One region of the Pseudomonas pichavaramensis genome, then DNA from elsewhere that is predicted to be linked to it. Evidence: predicted binding sites of a transcription regulator. Region 1 holds the regulator's gene; each other region holds the start of a gene.
The links. The regulator sigma-54, encoded in region 1, starts transcription at its own class of promoters, with help from an activator protein. The targets are predictions, from matches to a motif close to ANTGGCATNNANNTTGCTNT.
Positions count from the first base shown of each region.

Region 2: the regulator sigma-54 is predicted to act here: its motif matches at 3,354-3,373, upstream of glnK (P-II family nitrogen regulator).
Region 3: the regulator sigma-54 is predicted to act here: its motif matches at 3,995-4,014, upstream of ACJRW5_RS06245 (ammonium transporter).

Region 1 covers NZ_JBJKFJ010000001.1:655,965-661,812, forward strand. The annotation lists gene rapZ (RNase adapter RapZ) at 1-617, opposite strand, end outside; gene ptsN (PTS IIA-like nitrogen regulatory protein PtsN) at 620-1,084, opposite strand; gene hpf (ribosome hibernation-promoting factor, HPF/YfiA family) at 1,097-1,405, opposite strand; gene ACJRW5_RS02945 (RNA polymerase factor sigma-54) at 1,499-2,992, opposite strand; gene lptB (LPS export ABC transporter ATP-binding protein) at 3,127-3,852, opposite strand; gene lptA (lipopolysaccharide transport periplasmic protein LptA) at 3,852-4,394, opposite strand; gene lptC (LPS export ABC transporter periplasmic protein LptC) at 4,381-4,947, opposite strand; gene ACJRW5_RS02965 (KdsC family phosphatase) at 4,955-5,476, opposite strand; gene ACJRW5_RS02970 (KpsF/GutQ family sugar-phosphate isomerase) at 5,476-5,848, opposite strand, start outside.
Region 2 covers NZ_JBJKFJ010000013.1:71,310-77,157, forward strand. The annotation lists partial or broken gene ACJRW5_RS19795 (Cache 3/Cache 2 fusion domain-containing protein) at 1-480, shown strand, start outside; gene ACJRW5_RS19800 (methyl-accepting chemotaxis protein) at 616-1,338, shown strand; gene ACJRW5_RS19805 (YifB family Mg chelatase-like AAA ATPase) at 1,342-2,835, opposite strand; gene ACJRW5_RS19810 (accessory factor UbiK family protein) at 2,903-3,160, opposite strand; gene glnK (P-II family nitrogen regulator) at 3,571-3,909, shown strand; gene ACJRW5_RS19820 (ammonium transporter) at 4,242-5,495, shown strand; gene ACJRW5_RS19825 (secondary thiamine-phosphate synthase enzyme YjbQ) at 5,593-5,848, shown strand, end outside.
Region 3 covers NZ_JBJKFJ010000003.1:108,882-114,729, forward strand. The annotation lists gene ACJRW5_RS06230 (LemA family protein) at 109-681, shown strand; gene ACJRW5_RS06235 (GIDE domain-containing protein) at 692-1,597, shown strand; gene ACJRW5_RS06240 (putative bifunctional diguanylate cyclase/phosphodiesterase) at 1,686-3,740, opposite strand; gene ACJRW5_RS06245 (ammonium transporter) at 4,045-5,346, shown strand; gene ACJRW5_RS06250 (hypothetical protein) at 5,343-5,848, shown strand, end outside.

The DNA.
Region 1 (5,848 bases):
AGCCCGGAATAGTCACGGAGCTCGGGTTTCCAATATGGGTTGGGCAGGCACCGCACATCGAATACCAGGTCCGCATCCACTGGCATGCCGCGTTTGAAACCGAAGGATTCGACCAGAAAAGCCGTTCCGCTCTGTTCCTGGCCAAGCAGGCGCAGCTTCAGGGTATCGCGTAACTGGTAAAGGTTCAGGCGTGTGGTGTCGATCTTCAGATCGGCACGGTCGGTGATCGGGGACAACAGCTGGCTTTCATAGGCGATTGCCTCGGCCAAGGAGCGGTTGTCGTTGGTCAGCGGGTGGCGGCGACGGGTTTCCGAGAAACGCTTGAGCAGCGTGTCGTCTTCGGCATCCAGATAGAGCACGTCGCAGCGGATGTTGCGCTTGCGCACTTCGTCGAGGAGTTCCGGAAAGCGTTTGAGCTGGCTCAGCAGGTTGCGCGCATCGATGGAAACGGCGACTTGCGGCAACAGCATGTCACTGTGCGGCAGAAAGCGTTCAGCCAGATCAGGCAGAAGGCCCGCTGGCAGGTTATCGATGCAGTAGAAACCGTTATCTTCAAGAACACCGAGGGCGGTGCTTTTGCCCGAGCCCGAACGACCGCTGACGATGATCAGGCGCATGCTTATTGACCGCTCTGAATGTCCACTACCACTTGGTAAAGGTCTTCGCCGCTTGCTGCTTGGCGCAGGCGTTCACGAACGTCGTTGCGATCCAACATGCTGGCGATCTGGCGTAGTAGTTCGAGGTGAGCATCGGTGGCGGCTTCCGGTACCAGCAGTACGAACAGCAGGTCGACCGGTGCGCCGTCGATGGCGTCGAAATCAACGGCTGCTTCCAGGTGCAGGACAGCGCTGATGGGTTCACTGCAGCCGGCCAGGCGGCAGTGAGGAATGGCGATGCCGTTGCCGAAACCGGTTGAACCGAGTTTCTCGCGGGCAATGAGGCTTTCGAAAATGTCCTGTGCGTCCAGGTCGGGAAGATCGCGGGCTACCAGGTTGGCGATCTGTTCGAGCACGCGCTTCTTGCTGCCGCCCGGCACGTTCACCAGGGAACGGCCGGGGGTCAGGATGTTTTCAAGTCGGATCATGGATGGGGAATGTCAGCGGGCTGTGGCGCCTTGCAGGCGTTCGAGCTGCTTTTCCTTGTGCTTGATGAGTTGACGGTCGAGTTTGTCGGCCAAGAGATCGATGGCCGCGTACATGTCCTGATGTTCAGCGTTGGCGACGACTTCGCCGCCTGCGACGTGCAGAGTAGCCTCGATTTTCTGCTTGAGTTTTTCGACCTCCATCGTCACCTGTACGTTGGTGATCTTGTCGAAGTGGCGTTCCAGTCGGCCCAGTTTCTCGCCGATATAGTCACGCAGGGCGTCGGTCACATCCAGCTGATGTCCACTGATGTTGACTTGCATACCGCTTTCTCCTTGTTGCCTTGTGTAAGAGACGGGTCTCGCTCGACCCGCCACCGGAACACTTTGGCTTGGAGGCCCAGGCCTCCAATTGGCCTACATCAGTCGCTTGCGCTCACTGGAGGGCGCTATACCGAGGGACTCGCGATACTTGGCGACCGTCCGACGGGCGACTTGGATGCCTTGTGCCTCCAGTAAACCAGCGATCTTGCTGTCGCTCAACGGCTTTTTCGCGTTTTCTGCGGCAACCAGTTTCTTGATGATGGCGCGGATCGCGGTGGACGAGCATTCGCCACCTTCGGAGGTGCTGACATGGCTGGAGAAGAAGTATTTCAGCTCGTAAATGCCGCGCGGGGTGTGCATGAACTTCTGAGTGGTGACACGCGAGATGGTCGATTCGTGCATGCCCACAGCTTCGGCGATGTCATGCAGTACCAGCGGTTTCATCGCTTCGTCGCCATAGTCGAGGAAGCCGCGCTGGTGCTCGACGATCTGCGTGGCCACCTTCATGAGCGTCTCGTTGCGGCTCTGCAGGCTCTTGATGAACCAGCGCGCTTCCTGCAACTGATTGCGCATGAAGGTGTTGTCGGCGCTGGAGTCGGCGCGCTTGACGAAGCCGGCATACTGCGGGTTGACGCGCAGGCGCGGCATGGCCTCCTGGTTGAGCTCAACCAGCCAGCGGTCGTTGTGCTTGCGCACGATGACGTCCGGTACCACGTATTCGGGCTCGCTGGACTCGATCTGCGAACCGGGACGTGGGTTGAGGCGCTGGATCAGGTCGATGACCTGACGCAGTTCGTCTTCCTTGAGCTTGGTGCGACGCATCAGTTGCGCGTAGTCGCGGCTGCCGAGCACTTCGAGGAAATCACCGACTACACGCTGGGTTTCGATCAGCCAAGGTGTGCTGGCAGGTAGCTGACGCAATTGCAGCAGCAGGCACTCACGCAGGTCGCGCGCGCCAATACCGGCCGGTTCGAACTGTTGGATGCGATGCAGGACGACCTCGACTTCGTCGAGTTCGATATCCAGCTCGGGGTCGAATGACTCGGTGACTTCTTCGAGGGTTTCTTCGAGGTAGCCGTCGTTGTTGATGCAGTCGATCAGGGTGGCGGCGATCAGCCGGTCCTTGTCCGACATGGGGGCCAGGTTCAGTTGCCAGAGCAGATGACTCTGCAGGCTCTCGCCGCTGGATGTACGGGTGGTGAAGTCCCACTCGTCATCGTCGTTGCTCGGCAGGCTGCTGGCACTGGTCTGGTATACGTCTTCCCAGGCCGTGTCGACAGGGAGCTCGTTGGGAATGCGTTCCGACCATTCGCCGTCGTCCAGGTTGTCAACGGTCGGAGTGGTTTCCTGGTAGCTCTCTTCTTTGCTGGGGGCGGGGGTGGCGCTTTCTGCACCGTCGGCCATCGGGTCGCTGTTATCGAAGTCGTCGCCATCTTCCTGGCGCTCGAGCATGGGATTGGACTCCAATGCCTCCTGGATTTCCTGTTGCAGATCCAGGGTCGACAGTTGGAGGAGGCGGATAGCCTGTTGCAGCTGCGGTGTCATCGTCAGCTGCTGGCCCATCTTGAGGACTAGCGATGGTTTCATTGCAGACCTTAATTTACCGGCGAGTTACGCCTTCCACATCAGGGCGCCGAAGCGCCGCCAGGAAGCAAATTATATGCCTGAATTTCTGGTTTTTGCCTAGGGGTTGCAATATTTCCGGTGTGAAATATTGCGCCTTACAGGCGGAATTCATGCCCCAGGTAGACTTCCTTGACCGTCTGGTTGGCCAGAATGGTTTCGGCATTACCTTCGGCGATCAGTTGCCCGTCATTGACGATGTAGGCGGTTTCGCAGATATCCAGGGTTTCGCGCACGTTGTGATCGGTGATCAGGATGCCAATGCCCTTGGTCTTGAGGTGGTGAATGATCTGTTTGATATCGCCCACCGAGATCGGGTCGACACCGGCAAACGGCTCATCGAGCAGGATGAACTTGGGATTGGTGGCCAGGGCGCGGGCAATTTCCACTCGCCGGCGTTCGCCGCCAGACAGGCTCATGCCGAGGCTGTCGGCGATGTGGTGAATATGAAATTCCTGCAGCAGGCTTTCCAGCTCGGCCTGGCGTCCGGCGCGATCCAGATCCTTGCGGGTCTCGAGAATGGCCATGATGTTGTCGGCCACCGACAGCTTGCGGAAAATCGAGGCTTCCTGCGGCAGATAGCCAATGCCGGCGCGGGCGCGGCCATGCATGGGCTGATGGCTGACGTCGACATCATCGATCAGCACGCGACCCTGATCGGCGCGCACCAGGCCGACGATCATGTAGAAGCAGGTGGTCTTGCCGGCGCCGTTGGGGCCGAGCAGGCCGACGATTTGTCCGCTTTCGATGCTCATGCTGACGTCGCGAACGACCTGGCGACTCTTGTAGCTTTTGGCCAGGTGTTGGGCTTTGAGAATGGCCATTACTGCGGTGCCTGATCTGCGGGTTTGTTCTTCGGTTGGATGACCATGTCGATGCGCGGGCGCGGTGTGCTGACATTGTTGCCCGTGGCACGGCCAGCGTTGACAATCTGGCGGCGGGTGTCATAGACGATTTTCTCGCCTTCGAAGGTATTGCCTTCCTGAATCACCTTGGCCTGGTCGATCAGCACGATGCGTTCGTTGCTGGCGAAGTACTGGATGGTCTTGCCGTAGGCCTTGACGATGTCCTTGTCCACGGCTGGCTTCTGCTCGTAGTAGGCGAGGTCGCCGACGGACGTGAATACGTCGATATCGCCGCTGGCCGTCTGGGTGATGGTGACGGTGTCGCCGGTAATCTTCAGGGTGCCCTGAGTGATGATTACGTCGCCGCGATAAACGGCGACACCCTGCTTGTCATCCAGCTCGGCGGTATCGGCCTGGATGCGGATCGGTTGGTCACGATCCGATGGCAGTGCCCAGGCAGCCGCGCTTCCCAATGCGGCGCCGAGGCTGAGAATCAGGGGGAGGGTGTTAACGAACCTCATGCTGGCCTCTTACGTTGGACTGCAGGATCATCCTGCTGTCATTCAAGTACGCTTTCATTCCTTGTGCCGTGGTCACCCCATTGGCCGCGACGATTCTAACGGCTTGCTCTGTCTGCGCATATTCCTTATCGGGGATAACGGTCATGCGGCTGCTGGTGATGATGGTCGGGCGGTTCTTTGCATCGGTGCGGGCGATGCGCACGTCATCGATCAGTTCTACCTCGGTGCCGCCGGGCGATACCTCGGCACGTTGGCTGGTGACTTTCCACGGCAGTTCGGTGCCGCGGTAAAGGTCCAGCTTCGGGGTGTCGATCAAAGTGATGTCGGTGCTCTTGACGTGCTCGAGCTTGTCGGCGGTCATGCGGTAATGCAGTTTCCCGTCATCCTGGTATTGCACCGTGCGTGCGCCGACCACGTAAAAGTCAACGACGTTGTCGTTGTTGGCCGGCTGAGAGCGCTGGGCGTTCTCCGGGGCAATGTTCCAGTAGCCGAGTGCAGCCACGACGACGGCAATCAGGGCGAAAATCAGTGTGTTGATGGCTTTGCGCAGCATGCTTTGCTCACAGGTAGGCGGCTTGCGCCGCGTCCAGCGTGCCTTGGGCACGCATGATCAGTTCGCAGAATTCCCGGGCTGCACCGTCTCCGCCGTGAGCCTGGGTTACGCCATGGGCGTGTTGGCGGACGAAGCTGTCCGCGCTGGCCACCGCCATGCCCAGGCCAACGCGACGAATAACCGGCAGATCCGGCAAATCGTCACCCAGGTAGGCGACCTGCCCATATTCTAGGCCGAGTTCGGCAAGCAGGCCGTCAAGAACCACCAGTTTGTCTTCGCGCCCCTGGAACAGGTGTTGGATGCCCAGGTTGTTGGCACGCCGCTCGACCACCGGCGTCTTGCGTCCGCTGATGATGGCTGTACGTACCCCCGAGTTGATCAGCATCTTGATGCCGTGACCGTCGAGGGTGTTGAAGGTCTTGAACTCACTGCCGTCTTCGAGAAAGTACAGGCGGCCGTCGGTGAGCACGCCGTCGACGTCGAAGATCGCCAGTTTGATAGCGCGGGCGCGCTGCAACAGGTCGTTCATCACATCACCCCCGCGCGCAGCAGGTCGTGCATGTTCAGTGCGCCGACCGGGTTGTCCTGATCGTCGACGACTACCAGGGCATTGATCTTATGGTCTTCCATGATTTTCAGAGCCTCTGCAGCGAGCATTTCTGCGCGAGCGGTCTTGCCGTGTGGCGTCATCACCTCGTCGATCAGCGCCTGGCGTACATCGATACCCTTGTCCAGGGTGCGGCGCAGGTCTCCGTCGGTGAAGATGCCGGCCAGGCGGCCATCGCTCTCCAATACCACGGTCATGCCGAGGCCTTTCTGGGTCATTTCCAGTAGTGCGTCGCGCAGGCTGGTGCCACGCTTCACTTGGGGCAGGGCGTCGCCTCTGTGCATGACGTTCTCG
Region 2 (5,848 bases), on a different contig from region 1:
CTGCAGATGCGCAACCTCGGCAACTTCCGTATCGGCAGCACTGGCTCGCTGGCCATCCTTGACGAACAGGGCAAATGGCTGGTGGCGCCGGCCGGCGCGGCAACGCTGAGTAGCCTGCCGGAAGAGCTCAGTGAGCTGCTCGGCAACAGCGGCACCGGTGGTTTCTGGAGTGACGGTCAGAGCGAGTTCTACAGCGTCGCGATGCCTTTCGATGGCGGGCCCTGGACCGTGCTGGCGAGCATGCCGCGTGACGAGATCCAGGCCGTGACCTGGCGCGTCGGCACGCAACTGGCCATCGGCAGTGCACTGACCCTGCTGCTGGCGGTGATCGCCGTGGTCCTGTTGCTGCGGCGCAAACTGCGGCCGCTGGGTGATCTGGTGCGTCAGGCCCAGGCACTCGGTGCCGGTGATCTCGGGGCGCGGATGACGCAGTCCAGCGAAGACGAAATCGGCGAGCTGGCGCGCAGCTTCAACCGTATGGGCGAGGCGCTGGCGACCATGGTTGCCGGCATTCGTGTGGCGGCCCAGGATGTCAGCGCACGGTCCGAGGCGTTGTCGAACCTGTCGCGCGATGCCTACCTGGGTATCGATCAGCAGTCCGGCGAGATCAGCAGCATGGCCGGTGCGGTCGAAGAGTTCAGCGCCACCTCGCAGAACATTGCCGACAACATGCGCAGCACCGAGCGTCTGGCCAGTGACAATGCGCAACAGACCCGTATCGGTCGCACCTCGATGGATCAGGCGTCGGAGGCGCTGGTGCAGATCGCCGAAGCCCTGGAGCAGACCTCGACGGTGATCAACAGCCTCGGCCAGCGCTCGCAGGAAATCGGCGGCATCGTCAGTGTGATCACCTCGATCGCCGATCAGACCAACCTGCTGGCGCTCAACGCCGCCATCGAAGCCGCTCGTGCCGGCGAGCAGGGCCGTGGTTTCGCCGTGGTTGCCGACGAGGTGCGCAGCCTGGCTGGGCGTACTCGTGAGGCAACCAATGAGATCTCGGCGATGATCGGCAGCATCCAGAGCGAAACCGGCAGCGCCATCAGTACCATGGAGCAGGGGCGGCAGCTGATGCAGGATGGCCTGGAGCGTAACGCCAAGGTCGCCGCTGCGCTGGCGCAGATCAGCGAACAGAGCGAGGCTGCGGGTGAGCAGTTTGCTGCCATCACCACGGCGACCAGCGAGCAGAGCAGTACCGCCAACGTGCTCAGCAGTAACCTGCAGAGCATCGCCCTGGCCAACGGCGAGCAGCGTGAAGTTGTCGCCAATCTGGCAGATACCGCACGCGAGCTGGATCGACTTTCCTCCCAGTTGAGCCGAGAGGTCGAGCGCTTTCGCTGAGCGCTAACTGGCGCTGGGTCGATACTGCAGAGCTTCGGCCAGGTGTGAGCGCGCGATCTGCGGGTTTTGCTCCAGATCGGCCAGGGTGCGAGCGACCTTGAGTATTCGATGGGCTGCGCGCAGCGACAGGCCCAGGCGCTCGCAGGCGCCTTCCAGCCATTGACGGTCTGCCTGGCTCAGCGCGCAATGCTGGCGCAGGCCTGGCAGGTCGAGAAAGGCATTGGCTACGCCCTGGCGCTGCAGCTGCAGTTCACGTGCCCGGGCGACCTTGTTTGCTGCCTGGGCGGTGCTTTCGCCATCTTGCAGCGGTACGTCCAGAGCGGTGCTTTCGCGGGCGACCGTGAGGTGCAGGTCGATACGGTCCAGCAGCGGGCCGGACAACTTGCTGCGGTAGCGCTGGATCTGCTCCGGCGTGCAGCGGCAGCGATTGCTCGGGTCACCGAGGTAGCCGCAGGGGCACGGATTCATTGCCGCGACGAGTTGAAAGCGCGCTGGAAAACGCACCTTGTCGCGCGCCCTGGCGATGACGATATGGCCACTCTCCAGCGGCTCGCGCAGCACCTCGAGCACCTTTCGGTCGAACTCCGGTAATTCATCGAGGAATAGCACGCCTTGATGGGCAAGGGTGATTTCCCCTGGTTGTGGACGGCTGCCGCCACCGACCAGGGCGGGGCCGGAGGCGCTGTGGTGCGGGGTGCGAAAAGGCCGCTGCGGCCAGTGCTGCAGCGGCGTATGACTGGCCACCGAATGGATCGCGGCGACCTGCAGCGCCTCGCTTTCGTTCAGTGGTGGGAGCAGGCCAGGCAAGCGGCTGGCCAGCAAGGTTTTACCGGTACCGGGTGGGCCGCTGAGCAACAGATTGTGCGAGCCGGCTGCCGCTACCAGCAAAGCCCGTTTGGCGGCCAACTGACCCTGGACTTCCGCCAGATCCGGGTAGGGCAGGGTCTGCCGGAGCAAGCCCTGCGCCTCGTAGGGTTGCAGTGGTGCGCTGCCGTTGAGGTGTGCCGCGACCTGCAGCAAATGCTCGACGGCGATAACTTTGAGGCCCGAGGCCAGGCTGGCTTCTTCTGCGTTGGCCTGTGGCACCAGCAGAGTGCGTCCGGCTTCGCGGGCTGCCAGTGCTGCCGGCAGGACGCCTTGTACGGGGCGCACGGCGCCGGACAATGCCAGTTCGCCCAGGCATTCGTATTCGTCGACAGAGTCAGCCGGTACCTGGCCACTGGCGGCGAGAATGCCCAGCGCGATGGCCAAGTCAAAGCGACCGCCGTCCTTTGGTAGGTCTGCTGGCGCCAGATTGAGGGTTATACGGCGGTTGGGGTAGTCGAACGCCGAATTGAGGATGGCACTGCGGACGCGATCCTTGCTTTCCTTGACTGCCGTTTCCGGTAGCCCGACCAGAGTCAGGGCGGGCAAACCATTGGCCAGGTGCGCCTCGATGGTCACTGCTGGTGCTTCGACGCCGATCTGCGCTCGGCTGTGGACGATGGCCAGGGACATGATCGCTCCTTGATCAAGTGGGGGCAGTGTCTGTCGGAGCGGCTTCAGCCGCTCCGACAACATAACCTTAGTCTGCGTCGGTGAGCCTGGCTTCCAGTTCGGCTACTTTGGCTTCCAGCGCTTCCAGGCGGGCACGGGTTCGGGCCAGCACCACCATTTGGCTGTCGAACTCTTCCCGACTGACCAGCTCCAGCTTGCTGAACCCACTCTGCAACAAGGCCTTGAACTGGGCTTCGAGTTCCGCGCGTGGCAACGGGCTATCACCGCTGAACAAGCGCGAGGCATGGCTACTGAGAGTGTCGAGCAGAGCTTTGGGTGGCAGCATGGTCAGGTTCCGGTTACAGGTGGCCGGCAGTGTAGCACGCAGCCAGATGCCGGGCGTTTGCATGGGCTCTGCACGATTTAGGAGCGTTCACGGGCCTTTTCTTGCACCAATATTGTGCGCATGTTTCGGCGTGATCGATTGGCTGTTGCCCCTGGGGTGTCGGTAAATCAATGAAACACTGGGTTTTTGTGGAGATGGCAAGCTTTCTGCTTAGACCCCAGCGACGCATGCACCGATGCAGTACCGGTGTGTCAGGCGAAGCGGGGGAGTGTTTCGCTGGGAGCGGTTGGTGGGTATCGACCAAGCCAGGCTGGGGCGGTCGGTGCATTACAAAAGCCAGACACTGCGCTTAGACTTGAACCGGGTTCGTAATTCCTGGGGCAAGTCCACCTTACACGGGAGAAAGTTTCATGAAGCTAGTCACTGCCATCATCAAGCCGTTCAAGCTCGACGACGTGCGCGAGTCGCTGTCGGAGATCGGCGTGCAGGGCATTACCGTCACCGAGGTCAAGGGCTTCGGCCGCCAGAAAGGCCATACCGAGCTGTATCGCGGCGCCGAGTATGTGGTCGACTTCCTGCCCAAGGTGAAGATCGACGTGGCCATTGCTGACGACCAGCTGGACCGTGTGATCGAGGCCATCACCAAGGCTGCCAACACCGGCAAGATCGGCGACGGCAAGATTTTCGTAGTCAACCTGGAACAGGCGATTCGCATCCGTACCGGCGAAACCGATACCGACGCGATCTAAACCGCCTCCGAACCCCACGCCCCAGGAGTGAAACCCATGACTCTGCGAACTTTCGCAGGGCTAGGAGCCCTTTTGTCCTCGAATTCTGGCCTTGCGCTGTGTTCGAGGGCGAATGCCGGAGCTGGCGATGCCTTCGCCGCCCTGCTGTGCCAGATCCTCTCGGGTCTTGCGCTCTGCCTAGTGATGGGAGTTCCTGAACGCTTCGCGGTGCAGGGGCCCGGTCATCCAGGGCAGCGTGACAAAGACTTGTAAAGCATACGGAACGCGTCCGGCGCCAACCTGGACGTTCTAACCGAACAGCGCACAACGAAAGCGCCGGCAAGAGGTGAAAAATGGATAACACAGCATTGACTGCATTGCAGTACGGCTTCGATACCTTCTACTTTCTGATCTGTGGTGCCCTGGTGATGTGGATGGCAGCTGGCTTCGCCATGCTCGAATCCGGCCTGGTCCGCGCCAAGAACACCACCGAGATCCTGACCAAGAACGTCGCCCTGTACGCCGTTGCCAGCGTCATGTATCTGGTGATCGGCTACCACATCATGTATTCCAGCCCGGAAGGCGGCATCTTCCCGAGCCTGGGTTTCCTGATCGGTGACGAGAACACTGCCGAGGCCGTTCTGGCTGGTGGTGACGATGCGCCCTACTACTCGGCCCGTTCGGACTTCTTCTTCCAGGTGGTGTTTGCCGCGACCTGCATGTCGATCGTTTCCGGTGCCGTTGCCGAGCGTATGAAACTGTGGGCATTCCTGGCCTTCGCCGTGGTCATGACCGGTTTCATCTACCCGGTACAGGGCTTCTGGAAATGGGGCTCGGGCTTCCTCAATGAAGCTGGCTTCCTCGACTTCGCCGGTTCCGGTGTCGTGCACATGGCCGGTGCTGCCGCTGCTCTGGCTGGTGTGCTGCTGCTGGGTGCTCGTAAGGGCAAGTACGGTGCCAATGGCCAGGTCAACGCCATTCCGGGCTGCAACCTGCCGCTGGCTACCCTGGGTACCTTCATCCTGTGGATGGGCTGGTTCGGCTTCAACGGTGGCTCGCAGCTGAAGATGAGCACCATCGAAGATGCCAACGCCGTGGCCCAGGTGTTCACCAACACCAACATGGCCGCTGCCGGTGGCCTGATCGCCGCGCTGATCGTTGCCCGCATCCTGTTCGGCAAGGCCGACCTGACCATGGCCCTGAACGGCGCCCTGGCTGGCCTGGTGGCCATCACCGCTGAACCGCTGACCCCGAGCGCGCTGCAAGCCACTCTGATCGGTGGTGTCGGTGGCGTGCTGGTGGTGTTCGCCATCCTCGGCCTGGACAAGATCAAGGTCGACGATCCGGTCGGTGCCATCTCCGTACACGGTGTTGTCGGTATCTGGGGCCTGCTGGCTGTTTGCCTGACCAACAGCGATGCTTCGCTGGGTGCTCAGCTGCTGGGTATCGGCTCCATCTTCGCCTGGGTGTTCATCGCCAGCCTGATCGTGTGGAGCATCATCAAGGCGGTAATCGGCCTGCGCGTCAGCGAAGAAGAAGAGTACGAGGGTGTGGATATCGCCGAGTGCGGTATGGAAGCCTACCCGGAGTTCACCGGTAAGAAATAAGCATCGGTGAAAATAACAAGGGCGCCTTTCGGCGCCCTTTGTTTTTTCTGGCAGCACGCTAGAATGCGCGCGCTGAAGCCATCGAGGGCTAGAGGGAATGTGGCAGCAACGCATCATCAGCCTGCGTCCACGTGAGCGCGGCTTTCATCTGGTGACGGATGAGGTGCTGGCAGAATTGCCGGAACTGGCGCAGGTGCGTGTCGGTCTGTTGCACCTGTGGCTGCAGCACACCTCGGCATCGTTGACGATCAACGAGAACGCCGATCCTGCGGTACGCCGCGACTTCGAGCGGTTCTTCAACCGCCTGGTGCCGCAGGGCGAGGCGGGCTACGAACACGATTACGAAGGGCCGG
Region 3 (5,848 bases), on a different contig from region 1:
TATGTGTAAAGGCCATTATTCGTTGCTGTGCGGGATATCGCTGCTGGACGTCGCACCTGCAGTTAGAATGCCAGCACCTGATTCGCAGTTCTGCATGGAGAAAACTGCATGAGCCTGACCGCCGTGATCGTAATCGTCGTCCTCGTTTTGCTCGGCGCCTATGCGGTGTCGCTGTACAACGGCCTGGTGCGCCTCAAACATGGGGTGAGCAAGGCCTGGTCGAACATCGACGTATTGCTCAAGCAGCGTCATGACGAATTGCCCAAGCTGGTCGAGACCTGCAAGCAGTACATGCAATACGAAGGCGCCACGCTGGAGCGGGTGATCGCCGCGCGCAGCGCGGTTGCCAGCGCCCGCGAGCAGCAGGATGTCAGCGCCCTGGGCAAGGCCGAGAGTGGTTTGCGTGCGGGCCTCGGCCAGCTTTTCGCCCTGGCCGAGAACTACCCCGAACTCAAGGCCAATGACAGCTTCCAGCACCTGCAGCAGCGTATCAGTGGTCTGGAGAACGGCATCGCCGATCGCCGCGAGCTGTATAACGAGGCGGCCAATCTCAACAACGTGCGCATCGAGCAGTTTCCGGACGTGATCATCGCGCGCATGTTCAATTTCCCGGCGGCCGACTTGCTGGTGTTCAGCGAGGCGGAGAAGGCCGACGTCGATATGAAGTCGCTATTCAACTGAGTACCTGCCGATGATGCAGGCTGATCCGCTGGGCTTCTTCGTAACCCTGGCCTTTACCCTGAGTGCTTGTCTGGGCGGCGCCTGGTGGTGCCTGCGGCGCTGGTCGCAGGCGCGCCATCTGCTCGATACTCCTACTTCGAAGATCCGCTCCGCAGCCCAGGGTTATGTCGAGCTCTACGGTGTGCTCGAAGAACTGCCGGACATGCAGATTCGTGGCCCGCTGACTGGCAAGCCGTGTCTGTGGTGGCGCTTTCGCATCGAGGAATACCGCTCCAGTGGCAAGAAACGCAGTTGGCGGGTGATCGAGAGCGGTGCCAGTGACACCTGGCTGCGTTTGGCCGACGGTACCGGCGAGTGTCTGATAGACCCGCGCGGTGCGGAGGTTCGCACGGCGGTGCGCGAAGTCTGGGAGGGTAATCTGCGTCACCCGATGGGACCGGCCAAAACTGGGTTGCTTGGCTTTCTTAGCAGTGGTCAGCGCTATCGCTATTGCGAGGAGCGTTTCCATGTCGGGCAGCCGCTGTATGCCATTGGCGATTTCCGCACTGAGGGCGCGGCGCAGCAGGGGTTCGACAGGCAATCTGCGCAAGGTGAGGTGATTCGCGAGTGGAAGGGCGACTACGCCGGCCTGCTGCAACGCTTCGACAGCGACGGCAACGGTCAGCTCGATGAACAGGAGTGGAATCGCGTGCGTCTGGCTGCGCAGCTGGAGGCAGAAGATCGTCATCGACTCAAGGCCGCGCAGCCAGCACAAAACAAGATGGCCAGACCCGCTGAGCGTCAGCCATTCATTCTTTCCAACAGCGGAGAGGACGAATTGGCCCGGGGGTTCTATTGGCAGGCGGCTGCAGGTGCGCTGCTGTGCCTGGTCGGATCGCTGGCGACGGCCTGGCTGTTTGGTGTGCAGAGCTGGTAAAGCACGTCCCGCCTGATCATCTCTGCAGGCTGAAATGAAAACGCCGCGTCCCGTGCAGGGGCGCGGCGTTTTCTTTTGGCAATTGCAGTCAGAGTGTGGCGGCTGAGCTCAGGCGTCTGGCCTGCTTGAGGAACAAGGTCAGATCGCGTGCCGGCAGCGGCTTGCTGTACAGGTAGCCCTGACCTTCATGACAACCCTGGGCGATGATGTAGGCCTCCTGCTCGGCGGTTTCCACACCCTCGGCGATGACCTGCATGCCCAGGCTCTTGCCGAGCTGGATGATGGCGCGAACGATGGTGGCGTCGTCCTCGTCTTCCAGCAGATCCTGGACGAAGCTCTTGTCGATCTTGATCTTGTCCAGCGGCAGGCTCTTGAGATAGCTCAGCGAAGAGTAGCCGGTACCGAAGTCGTCGATGGCGATCAGCGCACCGGAGCGGCGCAGGCTGAGCAGGTGCTGGGCGGCGGTGCTGATGTCTTCCATCAGGCCGGTCTCGGTGACTTCCAGCTCAAGGCTCTTCGGTGGCAGGCGGTAGACCTGCATCAGGTTGTTGACCACCCGCGGCAGCTCGGCATGGTGCAACTGCACGGTGGACAGGTTGATGGCCATGCGCAGGTCACTGAATCCCTGGTCGTGCCATTCGCGTAGCTGGCGGCAGGTCTGATCGAGAATCCATTCGCCGATGGCAATGATGGTGCCGTTCTGTTCGGCCAGCGGGATGAACAGATCAGGAGGGACGAAACCATGTTGCGGATGTTGCCAGCGCAGCAGCGCTTCGACGCCGACCACGCGGTGATCGCGATAGTCCACCTGTGGCTGGTAGACCAGATGTAGCTGGTTCTGCGCCAGTGCGTCGCGCAGGTCCTTTTCCAGCTCGCGGCGGCGACGCATTTCGCTGTCGACGCTGGCGATGTAGAACTGGTAACGGTTACGTGAGCGGCTCTTGGCCAGGGTCATGGTCTGTTCGGCTTTCTGCAGCAGCTTTTCGGTGCTGTCGCCATCTTCGGGGAACAGGGTGATGCCGATGGTGGCGCGTAGGCGCACTTCGTGCTGGTCGAGCAGGAAGGGCAGCTCCAGGTCGTCGAGCACGCTCTGCGCCAGCTCGGCGGCTTCGTAAGGCTGCTCGATATCGGCTTGCACCAGGGCGAACTGGTCACCGCCCAGACGCGCCAGCGCACCGAGGCGGCCGCTGTGGCTACGTAGACGGTCGGAGAGTGCGAGCAGCAACTGATCGCCACTCTGGTAGCTGAACTGTTCGTTGATACCCTTGAAGTCGTCCAGGCCGACGCAGAGGACAGCGACGCGACGCTGCAGGCGGCCGGCATCCTCGAGAATCTGGTCGAGCTGTTGCTGCAGTTGCTGGCGGTTGGGCAGGCCGGTGAGGAAGTCGTACTGGGCCATGCGCAGCAGGCTGTTCTCGGCTTCGCGGCGCAGGTGGGTGTTACGTTCGATCGAGGCCAGTAACTGGTTGGCGGTGTTGATCCACAGGCCCAGTTCGTTCTTCTCGTTGCCCTTGAGCATGGGCAGCTTGTGTTCGCTGGGGCGATCAGGGTTGATGTTGGTCAGGTGTTCGATGATCTTCGACAGCGGCTTGGTCAGCAGCCAGTGATATACGAGATAGAGCACCAGCCCCATGGCCATGGCGCGTAATACGCCGGAGATGAAGATGATTACCGAATTGGTGACGAAGCTTTCGCCGTAGGGGGCGGTGTCGAGGGTGATGTTGAGATCACCGTAATACTCGCTGTATGGGCCGCGGCCCACCAGTTTGGTGGAGAACTTCTGCTCCTGACCGAGGATCGGGTCGGTCAGCCAGCGCGTCGCGATATCCGCCAGGTCCCGGCTGCGTTCGGCCAGCATGGGCTCATTGGGGTGGCCAATGGCTGCGTAACGAACCGACTCGTGCTGGAACAGGCCTTCGATAACCTGCATGCCCATTTCCCGGTCCAGGCTGTACACCGCCTGAGTCGAGGGATCGCGGAACATGCCGAGAATGCGCTGCGCGTCGTTGGACACTGCCTGGCGCGTCTTGTAGGCATCGAAGACGATTTGCGCGCAACTCAATACCACCCCGACCACCAGTGCCGAAAGCAGCACCACGCGGAGCAACTTGAGTGACAAGCTGTTTTTCAATTCCAGCTTCAAAGGCAATTCCTTATGTCGATGCTTACAGCGTCAGTCAGACGAGAGTATTGGCAATCTCGATCTGGCCGTCAAAGGGCCATCATGCCTGGTGGCACTTTTTATTCCATAAGGAACGGTCCTGGTGCGAATCAATGCTATTGGCGTGACTGCCTGCTTTATGTCGGTGCGATTTTGCCGGACTTGAATGCTATTGGTCGGCTGATTCATTTGTCGATGTTCTGCGGGCTGAAGCGTCACTTCCCGGCAGGCGAGAGGCTGGCATAAGAGTTGCGACGGCCGGGCATCGCTCAGAAGGGGACTCGTGATGAAAACGCTCTGGCTGTTGCTCGTCGCTGTCGGTTTTGCCCCGCAAGCCCAGGCTGCCACTGAAGAGGCTGCGAATACGGCCTGGCTGGTACTGGCCAGCGTGCTGGTGTTCTTCATGCAGGCGGGTTTCGCTCTATTGGAAAGTGGCATGTCGCGGGCCAAGAACGCCGTCAATGTGATGATGAAGAACTACATGGACTGTTGCGTCGGCGGCATCGTGTTCTGGTTGCTTGGCTTCGGTCTGATGTTCGGCGCGAATCTCAGCGGCTGGTTCGGTATGAGTCACTTTGCCCTGAGTGACGGTGAGCCTTGGGATTACACCTTTCTGCTCTTTCAGATGATGTTCGCCGCTACCGCAGCGACCATCGCCAGCGGCGCCATGGCGGAGCGTACGCGATATGGCGCGTATCTGATCGGTGCCCTGCTGATCAGTGGCGTGATCTACCCGATATTCGGCAGTTGGGTGTGGGGCGGTCTGTATGGTGGGCAAGGCTGGTTGGCCAAACTGGGTTTTATCGACTTTGCCGGCTCGACCGTCGTGCATAGCATCGGCGCCTGGTGTGCGCTGGCTGGCATCCTGGTACTCGGCCCGCGTCTGGGGCGTTTTGCCGCCGATGGCACACCACGCCTGATTCCCGGCCATAACCTCGGGTTGGTAGCGCTGGGCGGTTTCATTCTCTGGGTGGGCTGGTTCGGCTTCAATGCTGGCAGCAACCTGGAGGTCAGCAGCAGTCTGGGTCTGATTGCACTCAACACTCACCTCGCCGCAGCTGCCGGGGCGCTTGGCGCCCTGCTGGCGCAACGCAGTACGGCCAGCCCGGTTCTTCTGACGACCACCGTCAACGGCTCCATTGGCGGCTTGGTCGGGATCACCGCAGGGTGTGCCAGCATGGCGCCAGGCTTTGCCCTGCTCAGTGGGCTGATCGCTGGATTCGTCGTGGTATACGGCATGCGCCTGCTCGATCGCCTGCAGCTCGACGACGTGGTCGGTGCGGTACCGGTGCATGGTTTTGCCGGCATCTGGGGCACGCTGGCGGCCGGGCTGTTCTATCAGGGTGATTTGTTCAACTGGGAGCGTGTCGCGGTGCAGGCGCTCGGAGCGGCGGCTGCGTTTCTGTGGGCCTTCCCGGTCGCACTGCTGTGCTACCTGTTGCTGGCCAAGACCATGGGGCTGCGGGTTTCGACCCAGCACGAGCAGCGCGGGTTGGATTTTGCCGAACATGCCGAAGTCGGCTATCCGGAATTCAATCAGACGCAGACCTTCGACAGCGAGCAGTGGTCGGGGAGAGGTCGAGGATGAGATTGAGTCTGCGCCGTCGGGCGATCTACACCGGTCTGGCAGGACACTTCTCAGATGAGGAGGTCTGGCCATTGTTGTCGCTCTGGGAAACCAAGTACGCCGAGCAGCCGCCGTTTGCGCTGAACGAGTTCCTTGCCGAGGTGGTGCTGCGCACCGAGCGCAAGCTGGAGCGCGCTCGTCTTTATCGGGAGTTGGTGGGGGCGCTGACGGGTCCGCCTTCGCAGCTGTTGCCGGACCCGGAGGAGCAGTTGGCAGCCTGGCGCCAGGGACGCAACGAAGCGGTGAGGCGCGTCGCGACTCCCGATGCCGCTGCGCAGGCGACCTTTCTCGCCCTCAGCCAGGCGTTGCTGGAGCAACTGGATAGCGCGCAGCAGGCTGCCTTGCGCGCCTTTGCCGCCGGCAATCTGTCTGGCATGGAGGTGGGGCCTGAACTGACCACGCGGCTGCGTTTCTGGTTCGAGCGCGGCAGTGATGATGCCATTGCCAGTCTGGGCCTGGAGCA